Regions from separate parts of the Methylophilus sp. Leaf414 genome, predicted to be linked through region 2. Evidence: predicted binding sites of a transcription regulator. Region 2 holds the regulator's gene; each other region holds the start of a gene.
The links. Region 2 encodes FliA, which starts transcription of late flagellar genes. Its sites were predicted from a motif close to CTAAAGTTNNCNNAAANNNTGCCGATANNA; they were not measured.
Positions count from the first base shown of each region.

Region 1: the regulator FliA is predicted to act here: its motif matches at 1,289-1,318, upstream of flgM (flagellar biosynthesis anti-sigma factor FlgM).
Region 3: the regulator FliA is predicted to act here: its motif matches at 1,515-1,544, upstream of ASG24_RS11265 (flagellin).

Region 1 is NZ_LMQQ01000004.1:530,382-533,722, forward strand. It holds gene flgB (flagellar basal body rod protein FlgB) at 1-222, opposite strand, end outside; gene flgA (flagellar basal body P-ring formation chaperone FlgA) at 451-1,218, shown strand; gene flgM (flagellar biosynthesis anti-sigma factor FlgM) at 1,381-1,698, shown strand; gene ASG24_RS11435 (flagella synthesis protein FlgN) at 1,703-2,185, shown strand; gene ASG24_RS11440 (ATP-binding cassette domain-containing protein) at 2,284-3,341, opposite strand, start outside.
Region 2 is NZ_LMQQ01000001.1:19,084-22,424, forward strand. It holds gene flhF (flagellar biosynthesis protein FlhF) at 1-129, shown strand, start outside; gene ASG24_RS00080 (hypothetical protein) at 122-928, shown strand; gene ASG24_RS00085 (RNA polymerase sigma factor FliA) at 945-1,682, shown strand; gene ASG24_RS00090 (flagellar motor protein) at 1,682-2,434, shown strand; gene ASG24_RS00095 (flagellar motor protein MotB) at 2,434-3,327, shown strand.
Region 3 is NZ_LMQQ01000004.1:500,883-504,223, forward strand. It holds gene aepX (phosphoenolpyruvate mutase) at 1-1,234, opposite strand, end outside; gene ASG24_RS11265 (flagellin) at 1,747-2,544, shown strand; gene ASG24_RS11270 (flagellar protein FlaG) at 2,615-2,956, shown strand; gene fliD (flagellar filament capping protein FliD) at 2,991-3,341, shown strand, end outside.

The DNA of each region.
Region 1 (3,341 bases), on a different contig from region 2:
GCCATTGGTTTGTTGTAAAAGCCCGGCCGGTTGTTGGGCAGTGCCTGTGCCTGTATTAGGTTGCAAGGCTGCTTGCATGGCAGACTTGAAATCCAGGTCACGTGCCTTGTATTGCGGGGTATCGGCATTGGCAATATTCGAAGCAAGCAATTCCTGGCGCTGATTGCGCACGCGCAGCGCTGTCTGGTGAAAACTAAACGCAGCATCCAGTTTATTGATCATCGTCTTTTCCTTTCCCGGGCATTCCCCGACAGAAATCTCAAGGTCATTTAAAGTTTTGCCATCTGCCGTCGTTAACCCTGATAAGCGGGCCTGCTTTCACGCACACATGACTTTTACTAGCTGTGCTTAGTGTACGCGGCGAAGACAATAATCATTCTTGGATTAAGAGGGTGAAATACCCTTTATTTCATCAATCATTTACATCTGCCGTGCGTAGAATGAGACTCCATGAAACCTCGTCTGCTTACCATTTTTGCTCCAGTGATTCCAGGCCTGATCTGGCTTTTTGCTTGCCACGTGCAAGCCGCCGATCGTTTGCCGAATGCTGCGGTTGCCGCTAACCAGCGGCTGGCATTGCCGGCTGCGAGTGATATGCACTCGCGTGTTTATCAGACGGTGATGCAGTATGTGCAAGGTCAGACGCAGGGCTATCCAGGTAAAGTGAATATTGAAATCCAGCCATTGGATAACCGTATCCGTATCGCGGACTGTGACCTGATGGAAGGATTTAACGTGCAGGGCGCACGCTTGTGGGGTAAAACGCACATTGGGGTGCGCTGTTTGCAATCAGCAACCAAGCCGTGGACGCTATATGTACAAGCGGATGTGCAAGTATGGGGCGAATATGCGGTGATTGGTTTGCCGGTCAGCCAGGGTTCACCCGTGCAAGCATCAGATATCGTGATGCAAACCGGTGATATCACCAAGTTACCTGCAGGGATTATTACTGATGTCTCTATGCTGGAAGGTAAAAAAGCATCATTGAATATGCCGTTGGGTACAGTGCTTAGACCAGAGTTGCTCAAAGCAATGCCAGTCATCATGCAGGGACAAATGGTTCAGTTAAACAGCCGTGGTGAAGGATTTGTGATCTCTGCAGATGGAACCGCCATGCAAACTGCCAACGTTGGCCAGGTGGTAGATGTGAAGGTAAGTAATGGCCAGATCATTAAAGGTGTCGCGCAAGCTTCAGGGAAAGTAGATGTACGTTTTTAGTCTGCGCCACAACTTTTAAAGCTAAAAATGCTTGTTGATCATAAACTTGAGATAAAAAGTATATTCAGCGCTAAAGTTCGCTTAAACTATGCCGATAGTACTGTTAACAATTGAGGGTTTTCGACACCCTTACATCCAGACAAACAGAAGCAGAGGTGCGGCATGAACATTTCAGACTCTATTAAAAAACTTGGTACCGTTGATAAACCAGTGCTAGATAAAAGCACTAATAGCAAAAGTAGCGAAAAAACTACCAGCGCTTCCGGCAACCCCAGCACAGATAATGTGACATTGTCTGCAGCTTCGGTGCAGTTGCAATCACTGGAAGCCGGTTTGGCAAACGGTGAAGTTTTCGACACTAATAAAGTAGATGAAATCAAAGCGGCTATTGCCCGTGGCGATTTCTCGGTAGACACCGCCAAAGTGGCGGATGGTTTGCTACAAACAGTTAAAGATTTAATAAAACCGAATAAAGGATGATGCTATGAGTCATGCAGATCGAACTTCAGTTCCGGCCATTAGTTTTGAGGCAGATGCCACCCTGGTGGCCGAGTTGGTTAACGATTTGCATAACGAGCAAACGGCATTGATCTCTGCCGACCTGGATATCATTGAGCAAATGGTAGACAAGCGGGTAGGGCTCCTGCAAGCCTTGGGTGAAGCAGCCAACCAACGCTACTCAGCACTCGCGGCGGCAGGATTTGAAGCCAATGAGAATGGGATGTCCAAATGGCTTGAGTTGCTTTCCAGCCCTACCATCGATGATGCCTGGGTAAATTTCCAGCGGCAATTGGCGCAAGCGAAAGAGCTCAATCGCCTGAATGGTGTGCTGATCAATAAACATTTTCAACGCAACCAGGAAAAACTGGATGCCCTGCAAGGTAAAGCCGCAAATAACACACAGCTGTACGGCAAAAACGGTCAGGCGCATGGTGGCAATAGTTCACGCGCAAGCTTCTCTGTTTAGTTTAAGATTTCATAAAAAAGCCGAATCGGTATAATTCGGCTTTTTTATTGTCGAGATGGCAGTGTAATTAAATGAAGCCAACGTTAAATAGAACTGGATTAACGCGCACTTTCCAGTATTTCCCAACGCTGCAGCTTTTGCATGACTAACGTTTCAATTTCACTCAGTCTTTCCTGTAGGGTTTTCGCTAGCTCTGGTGTCTGTTTATAAATATCAGGCTGCGCTAATTGTGCTTGAATGTCTGATTGCTCTTGCTCTAACAATTCAATCTCTTCAGGCAAGGTCTCGAGCTCACGTTGCTCCTTAAAGCTCAAAGATTTTCTTGTCGTTTCCTTAGGCATGGGTGCTGATGCTGGCGTGGTCGATGCTTTTTGCGTTGCAGCGGGTTTTTGATTGAGATCCTGGCTGAATCTTAACCAGTCATCGTATCCGCCACCAAATTCCGTCAATTTCCCTTGTCCTTCAAACGCAATCACTTGCGTAACAGTGTTTTCCAGGAAGGCCCGGTCATGGCTCACCAGGAAAAGAGTGCCTGTATAATCCTGTAACAGGGTCTCCAGTAGTTCCAGCGTATCTATATCCAGGTCATTTGTCGGCTCATCCAGTACAAGGACATTGGCGGGGCGGGCAAACAGGCGCGCCAATAGTAAACGGTTGCGTTCGCCACCGGAAAGTGATTTCACCGGTGAGCGTGAGCGTTGTGGCGGGAACAGGAAGTCTTCCAGGTAGCTGATGACATGTTTACGCTCATTACCAATTTCGACAAAGTCCGAGCCTGGGCTAATGGTATCGGCCAATGTCGCTTCTTCATCCAGCTGCTCGCGCATCTGGTCAAAATAAGCAACATTCACTTTTGTGCCACGCTGAATGTCGCCACTATCCGCTTCAATGTCACCTAGAATAAGCTTCAACAGCGTGGATTTGCCAATGCCGTTCGGGCCGAGCAAACCAATTTTATCGCCACGTAAAATACGGGTGCTGAACCCTTTGATCAATGTTTTATCGCCATATGACTTGTAGACCTGATCAAGCTCTGCCACCAGTTTACCGCTGCGTTCACCCGCATCCAGGTTGAGTTTGACGTCGCCTTGACGCTCACGCCTGGCAGCACGGTCCAGGCGCAGTGCTTCCAGTCTTCTCACGCGCCCTTCATTAC
Region 2 (3,341 bases):
AAACATGCACTGGTTGAACGTGTGTTAACACCACATCAGGCCAGCCTGCCATACCAGTATCTGGATGAAGAGTTGCCGCTGGTGATCTCAAGCATGATGCAAGCGCAAGGAGAGCAGCAGCATGTTTAACTACCATGACCAGGCTGATGGATTGCGCCGTATCATGGCCCGCTCATCAGCACGTGTGATCAGCGTCATGGGGGCGAATGGCCAGCCTGCTGAAACCTGGCTCAGCCAGTTGGCGGCAAGTATGGTGGGTCCTGGGCAGCGTCTATTGCTAATCCAGGCTAAGCAACGACCTATGACAAAATACACACTACATGCGGTGGCTTTGCGCCAAAGCATACTCAGCCGCGCGGTGGTCAAGCATCCGCAAGGTTACGATCTGGCGACGCTGGCTGAAACTGACATATTAACCTCGTCCTTATCCGGCGATTTAAAAACAGAGCTTAACGGTATAGTGAGTCAACTTGCGTATGACTACGATACCGTGATTATAGAAGCATTATTAGATCCGCTTGACCAGACCCTGATATTGCCCGTGATGGCACAACATACATTAGTGTTGCAGATGGGGCGTAATGAAGCAGCCATTAAATCGGCTTATATGACAATCAAGCGCCTTTGCCAGCAGCATGGGCAATTGCCATTAAGCGTAGTGGTGACGGACTCCAGCCATGAGCAGGGCCAGCAATATTTTATGCGACTGAACCAGGTCTGCCAGCAGTTCCTGGGAATTTCCCTGAGTTTTCTGGGTGCTATTCCTGAAAATAAAGTGGTACAAAAGACAGAAAATATTCAAGCCAATGGCTTGAAAAACCGTCATGGCCTGGAGTCATCTCCGGCAACGCAGTCTGCACTGGCATTCAAGGCCATTGCCAGAAGCCTGGATCAACGTGTAAGCACGTCGTCACTGGCTGCTGCCTAGAGTAAAGAGGGATAACATGTATACCGCTAAAGGCAAAACTAACAATACTGACCAGATGCTCAAGCAGCATAGCGGCCTGGTTAAGAAAATGGCATACCAGCTGAAATCAAAATTGCCCTCTTGCGTGGAGGTCGATGATTTGGTGCAGGCCGGGATGATAGGCCTGATGGATGCTATTCAACGTTATGAAGATACGCACGGTGCGCAGTTTGAGACCTATGCCTCACAACGTGTGCGCGGCGCCATGCTGGATGAATTACGTGGCGCCGACTGGCTGCCACGTGGTATCCGCAAAAACATGCGAGATATCGAAGTAGCCGTGCAACAGCTAGAACAAAAGTTGGGCCGCCCGCCTACCGAATCAGAAATCGCCAAACACATGAATTTCAGTCTCGAAGACTACTATGATGTATTGAGCGACTGTCAGGGTCACCAGCTTATTTATTATGAAGATTTTCATGATGACGACGGTGGTGGCGAGCACTTCCTAGACCGCTTTGTGGATGATGACAGCAATGACCCGGTTAAATCCTTGCTGGAAAGCGATTTCCGTGAGGCGTTGATTGACTCCATCGATAATTTGCCAGATCGAGAAAAAATGTTGATGGGCCTTTACTACGAACAGGAACTGAACCTGAAAGAGATAGGCGCCATTATGAATGTGTCAGAATCACGCGTCTGCCAGCTGCATAGCCAGGCCGTAGCCCGCTTGCGTGCGTCCATGCGTGACAAATCCTGGACCGGAGTCTCCTGATGGATTGGGGTAGCCTGGCAGGCCTGCTTATCGCCCTCGCCGGCCTGGTGCTGGGTCAAACGATTGAAGGGGGACACCTTAAATCGCTGATGCAACCGTCAGCGTTTGTGGTGGTCATGCTGGGCACGGTCGGTGCAGTCTTGCTGCAAACCGAACTGAAAACATTTATCAAAGGCCTGCGCATGCTGCGCTGGGTATTCGTACATCCTGAAGACGACCGTCACAAGCTGGCCCAGCGCATTAACCAATGGAGTTTGCAGGCTCGTAAGGAAAGTGTCTTATCCCTGGAAAGCCAGATCAAGCGCGAGCAAGATCCTTTTGTACGCAAAGGCTTGCAATTGCTGGTAGACGGTACACCGGCTGACCGCATCCGCGAAGTGTGTGCCATTGATATGTATTACTTTGAAGTGCAAGAGCGCGATGCCGCCAAAATCTGGTCAGCTGCCGGTGGTTATGCGCCGACAGTAGGTATTCTGGGCGCGGTACTCGGGCTGATTCACGTCATGGAAAATCTCTCAGATCCTGCCAAAATCGGTAGCGGTATTGCGGTAGCTTTTGTGGCAACCATCTACGGTGTGGCATTGGCCAACCTGGTTTTCCTGCCGATTGCCAATAAGCTAAAGGGCCATATCCAGCATGAAATCTCACGCCGTGAAATGCTCCTGAATGCCTGGGTTTCTATCGCCAGAGGCGATAATCCGAAACTGGTCAGTGAACGTCTGGAAGCCTATTTGCGCCTGCGGGAGTCGTGATGTACAGGCGTAAGATCTACGATGACGATGATGAAAGCCACGACAGGTGGCTGATTTCGTATGCGGATTTCATCACCCTGCTGTTCGCTTTTTTTGTGGTGATGTATGCCACATCAACGATTAACCTGAACAAATACCAGACATTATCCAATTCGGTAGTGAATGCTTTTCAGGGTAATCCTAGCCAAGCGCCGTCGCTGAATACTGAAAATCCATCCTCTTTGCAAAACCTGAGCGCCATCAAGAAACCATTGCCGCTGAGCTATTTGTACCAGGAGAAAAAACAGCGCGACATGGAAAAAATGCGTGCCATCGGTCAACAATTGGCCAACGTTTTATCCGTTTGGATAGAACAAAAAGCCATCACCGTGCAACAAGGTGAGTTTGGGGTGGATATTGCCATACAGAATAAATTGCTGTTCAAGCCCGATCAATCCACGATGTCGGACGAAGGCCCGTATGTCATTAAACTGGTGAGCGAAGTGTTGAAAAACGAATATCGCACCATACAGGTGGAAGGTCACATTGACCGCCATGCGTTTGCTGATGATCCTAACCCAGAGGCAAAACGCTGGGAAATAACCGCGACTCAGGCCGCACGTGTGGCAGGGATACTGGGTACACGAGGCGTGATCAGCAAGCGGCTTTCTGCGATTGGCCTGGCCGATACCAAGCCTGCTTCCAGCAGTGAAAATGATCTGGCGCAGACCATCAATAACCGTATTATCATCCGCGTGCTGACTGCTGAAAGTAATGCGCAGCAAGCTGCCAATAATACCAGTACCACCCAGCTGGAAATTTTACCGAAGGCGACTGAGCCTGTTGAGGCTGCCGGGGAGCCAATCAAGGAAACATTGGGCGAAACGCCTGCTGTCGTTTCAACCAACCCATAATTCATGCAGCCTGA
Region 3 (3,341 bases), on a different contig from region 2:
CGGTCCGCCCATTTCTGAGAATTTCCATGGCCGTACGCTGCATGGCCGGATAAGCTGCGCGCATCATGTGGTTGGCATAAATCACCAGATTGAATCCACGGGCGGCCAGTTCTTCTTCGGTCACCGTGCAGTAACTGGTAGGTACACACACCAGTGGCGTCGTCGGGAATTCGGATTTAAAGATTTTGGCAAACTCGAATACTTCGTCCGGCGATTTCTGGCGGCTGTGTATCATGATGCCGTCCACGCCTGCACCGACATAAGCTTGTGCACGTTTGACGGCGTCTTCCATGCCTTTTTCCAGGATCAGGCTTTCGATACGCGCAATCACCATAAAGTCATCACTGACACGGGCGGCACGGCCGGCGGCGATCTTGTCGCAGAAGGGTTGAATGTCATCCTGCAATTGCGCAACCTCATTGCCAAACAGAGAATTCTTTTTTAAGCCTATCTTGTCTTCAATGATGGTGGCGGAAATACCAAGGCGTTCCATGCTGCGCACATTGAGTTCAAAGTGCTCCAGCTTGCCGCCGGTATCAGCGTCCATCACCAATGGTTTGGTGGTGACATCGAAAATATCGTTGATATTGGATAAACGGCTGTTGATCTCCAGTGCTTCAATATCCGGTTTGCCGCGCGCAGTGGAGTCCGTCAGTGAACTGGACCAGAAACCATCGAACTGGCAGTTCTTGCCATTGCGTTGGGCGATCGCATGCTCTGCAATGAGGGCCGAGATAGGGTTATGTGCTTCGATAAAACGGGAAATCGGTTTGGCAGCCAGCAATCTTTTTAAGGTACGGCGGCGGATATCCGGCGTGGTGCCCAGCGTTTGTATCTGGCCCAGCATCTCGTTGGATGAGATGCCGCGGGTATAAGGAATCTCAATGAGATGGCCGCCATATTCAGCCAGTGCTGCGCGGGCGCGTTCACGATAAGGCAGTAATGGACCATCCAGCCAGTCATCGCCATGCACCATGATGTCAGGTTTGTGTTTCAGCAGGTTGGGTGCGTAGTCCCATTCGTCCTGTGGTACGACATTGACCACACCGCGAATGTTCTCAACGATAGATTTACGTTGATCATAAGTCAGGTAGGGCAAGCGTTTGTGATCTGCCACAGCCGCATCCGACAATAAACCAATCGTGACATCGCCGTACTTTCTTGCCTGCTCGATGATATTGATATGCCCGTGATGCAGAATATCTACCGTCATACCTACATAAACTGATGCCATGCAACACTCCTATATATATGCCTTGTTCACATCCGCCAGAAAGGCGAGCTGAACATCTGTAGGAATTATGAAGTGCAGGGCATGAAATTAATTGTGTGAAAAACGCCTTAAAGTACCTTTAAATCCTTATCTATATATAAGGTTGCTTTGCAGGCAGATATCGCATCAGCTAGTTAAATAAATTAAGAGGTGATTCACGGCTAACTCCGCAAATGAGTTTGGGCTGGCCTTATTTAAAATAGGTCAAATTGAATTTATAACCATTAAATTTAAATAAGGACTAAAGAACTCCGAAGAGCCGTCGTTAACAGAAACAAGTGCTCGACCGATGTAAAGATGTAAAAAAAGAAATTTTAAATGCAACATTAAAGAAATTTCGGAAGCGGTCGATAACATAAACAACAACGATGAATTAGCAAGATTTAGTAAGTAGTAAGCGAATCAACGTTGAAGTAATAGTAATACGACGATTTGACACTTAACTGGATATACGACTCTCAAGGAGAAATAACATGGCTGCTGTAATTAACACAAACATTGCATCTTTAAACGCACAACGTAACCTGAGTGCTTCACAATCAAGCATGAATCAATCGATTCAACGTTTGTCTTCAGGTCTGCGCATTAACAGTTCTAAAGATGACGCTGCTGGCTTGGCAATTGCTACACGTATGGACGCACAAATCCGCGGTATGGATGTAGCGGTTCGTAACTCTAACGACGCGATTTCTTTCCTGCAAACTGCTGAAGGTGGTTTGAGCAAAGGTACTGACGCTTTACAACGTATGCGTGAACTTGCTGTACAGGCTGCTAACGGTTCTTATAGCTCTGGTGACCGTGCAAACCTGAATGCTGAATTCTCACAACTGTCTTCAGAATTGACCCGCTTGAGCACTGCCACCAAGTTTAACGGTGAGCCAGCTTTAGGTCAGGGCTATCAGTTCCAGGTAGGTGCAGATGCATCTGACACCATCAGCGTTAGCTCTGTAGCTGCGGTAAGTATGTCTGGTTCCCTGTCTACAGCAGCTTCTGCTTCTGCTGCACTGACAGCGATCGATGCGGCACTGGATACAGTGAACACCAACCGTGCGACATTGGGTGCTTACCAGAACCGTTTTGAATCTGTGATCAGCAACCTGCAAATTTCGTCTGAGAACATGTCTGCTGCCAAGTCTCGTATCATGGATGCCGACTTTGCTTCAGAAACAGCGAAGATGACACGTGCTCAGATCCTGCAACAAGCTGGTACAGCAATGTTGGCTCAGGCGAACCAGTTGCCTAACCAAGTGATGACACTGTTAAGAGGTTAATTCCCTAACCAGTTGAATCCCATCCACAGAGACCCGTCTCTGTGGATTTAGGTTAAGCAGAAGGAGCATTATCATGAGTCAATCTATAGATGGAGTAGGCGGACGTCCGGTAAGCGGACTGGCTGCTGTAAACAGTCTTAAGTTGGTGAAGTATGGAAGTGGTGAGCAAAAACCTGCTGAGGTGTTAGACAAGGCAACCTTGACAGGTGCAGTCAACAAACTGAATGAGTATGTTGCCCCTGCATTGCAGACCATTGAGTTTTCAATTGATGATGAGTCTGATCGCATTGTGGTGAAAGTAGTGGATACCGAAACGCAAAAGGTATTACGCCAGATCCCGAATGAAGAAGTGCTTGCGATTAGTAAAACCCTGGATAAGTTGCGTGGCCTGGTGATCAGGCAAACGGTCTAGGGTAACTTTGTTTAAAGTGTCTGGAGAATAAAAGATGGCTTCAATTACATCCACAACCGGGGCATCCGGCTTAGCAATCGATTCGATTGTGACAGGATTGATGACGATTGAGAAACAGCCATTAACTCAAATCCAGACCCAGATTACATCCTATAACAGCAAGCTTTCTGCCTACGGTAAACTGAATAGTGGTTTAAGTGCTTTTCAGGCAGCAGTGGATAAACTGGCTACTGCAGCCAAATTCACAGCACAATCAGTCAAAGTTTCTGATGGCAGCAGTATCGTAGCCACGGCTGACGGTACAGCGGCAAATGGAAACTACAATATTTCCGTTACGCAACTGGCGGCTTCGCAAAAAATTGCTACCTCTGCCTATGCCAATGCC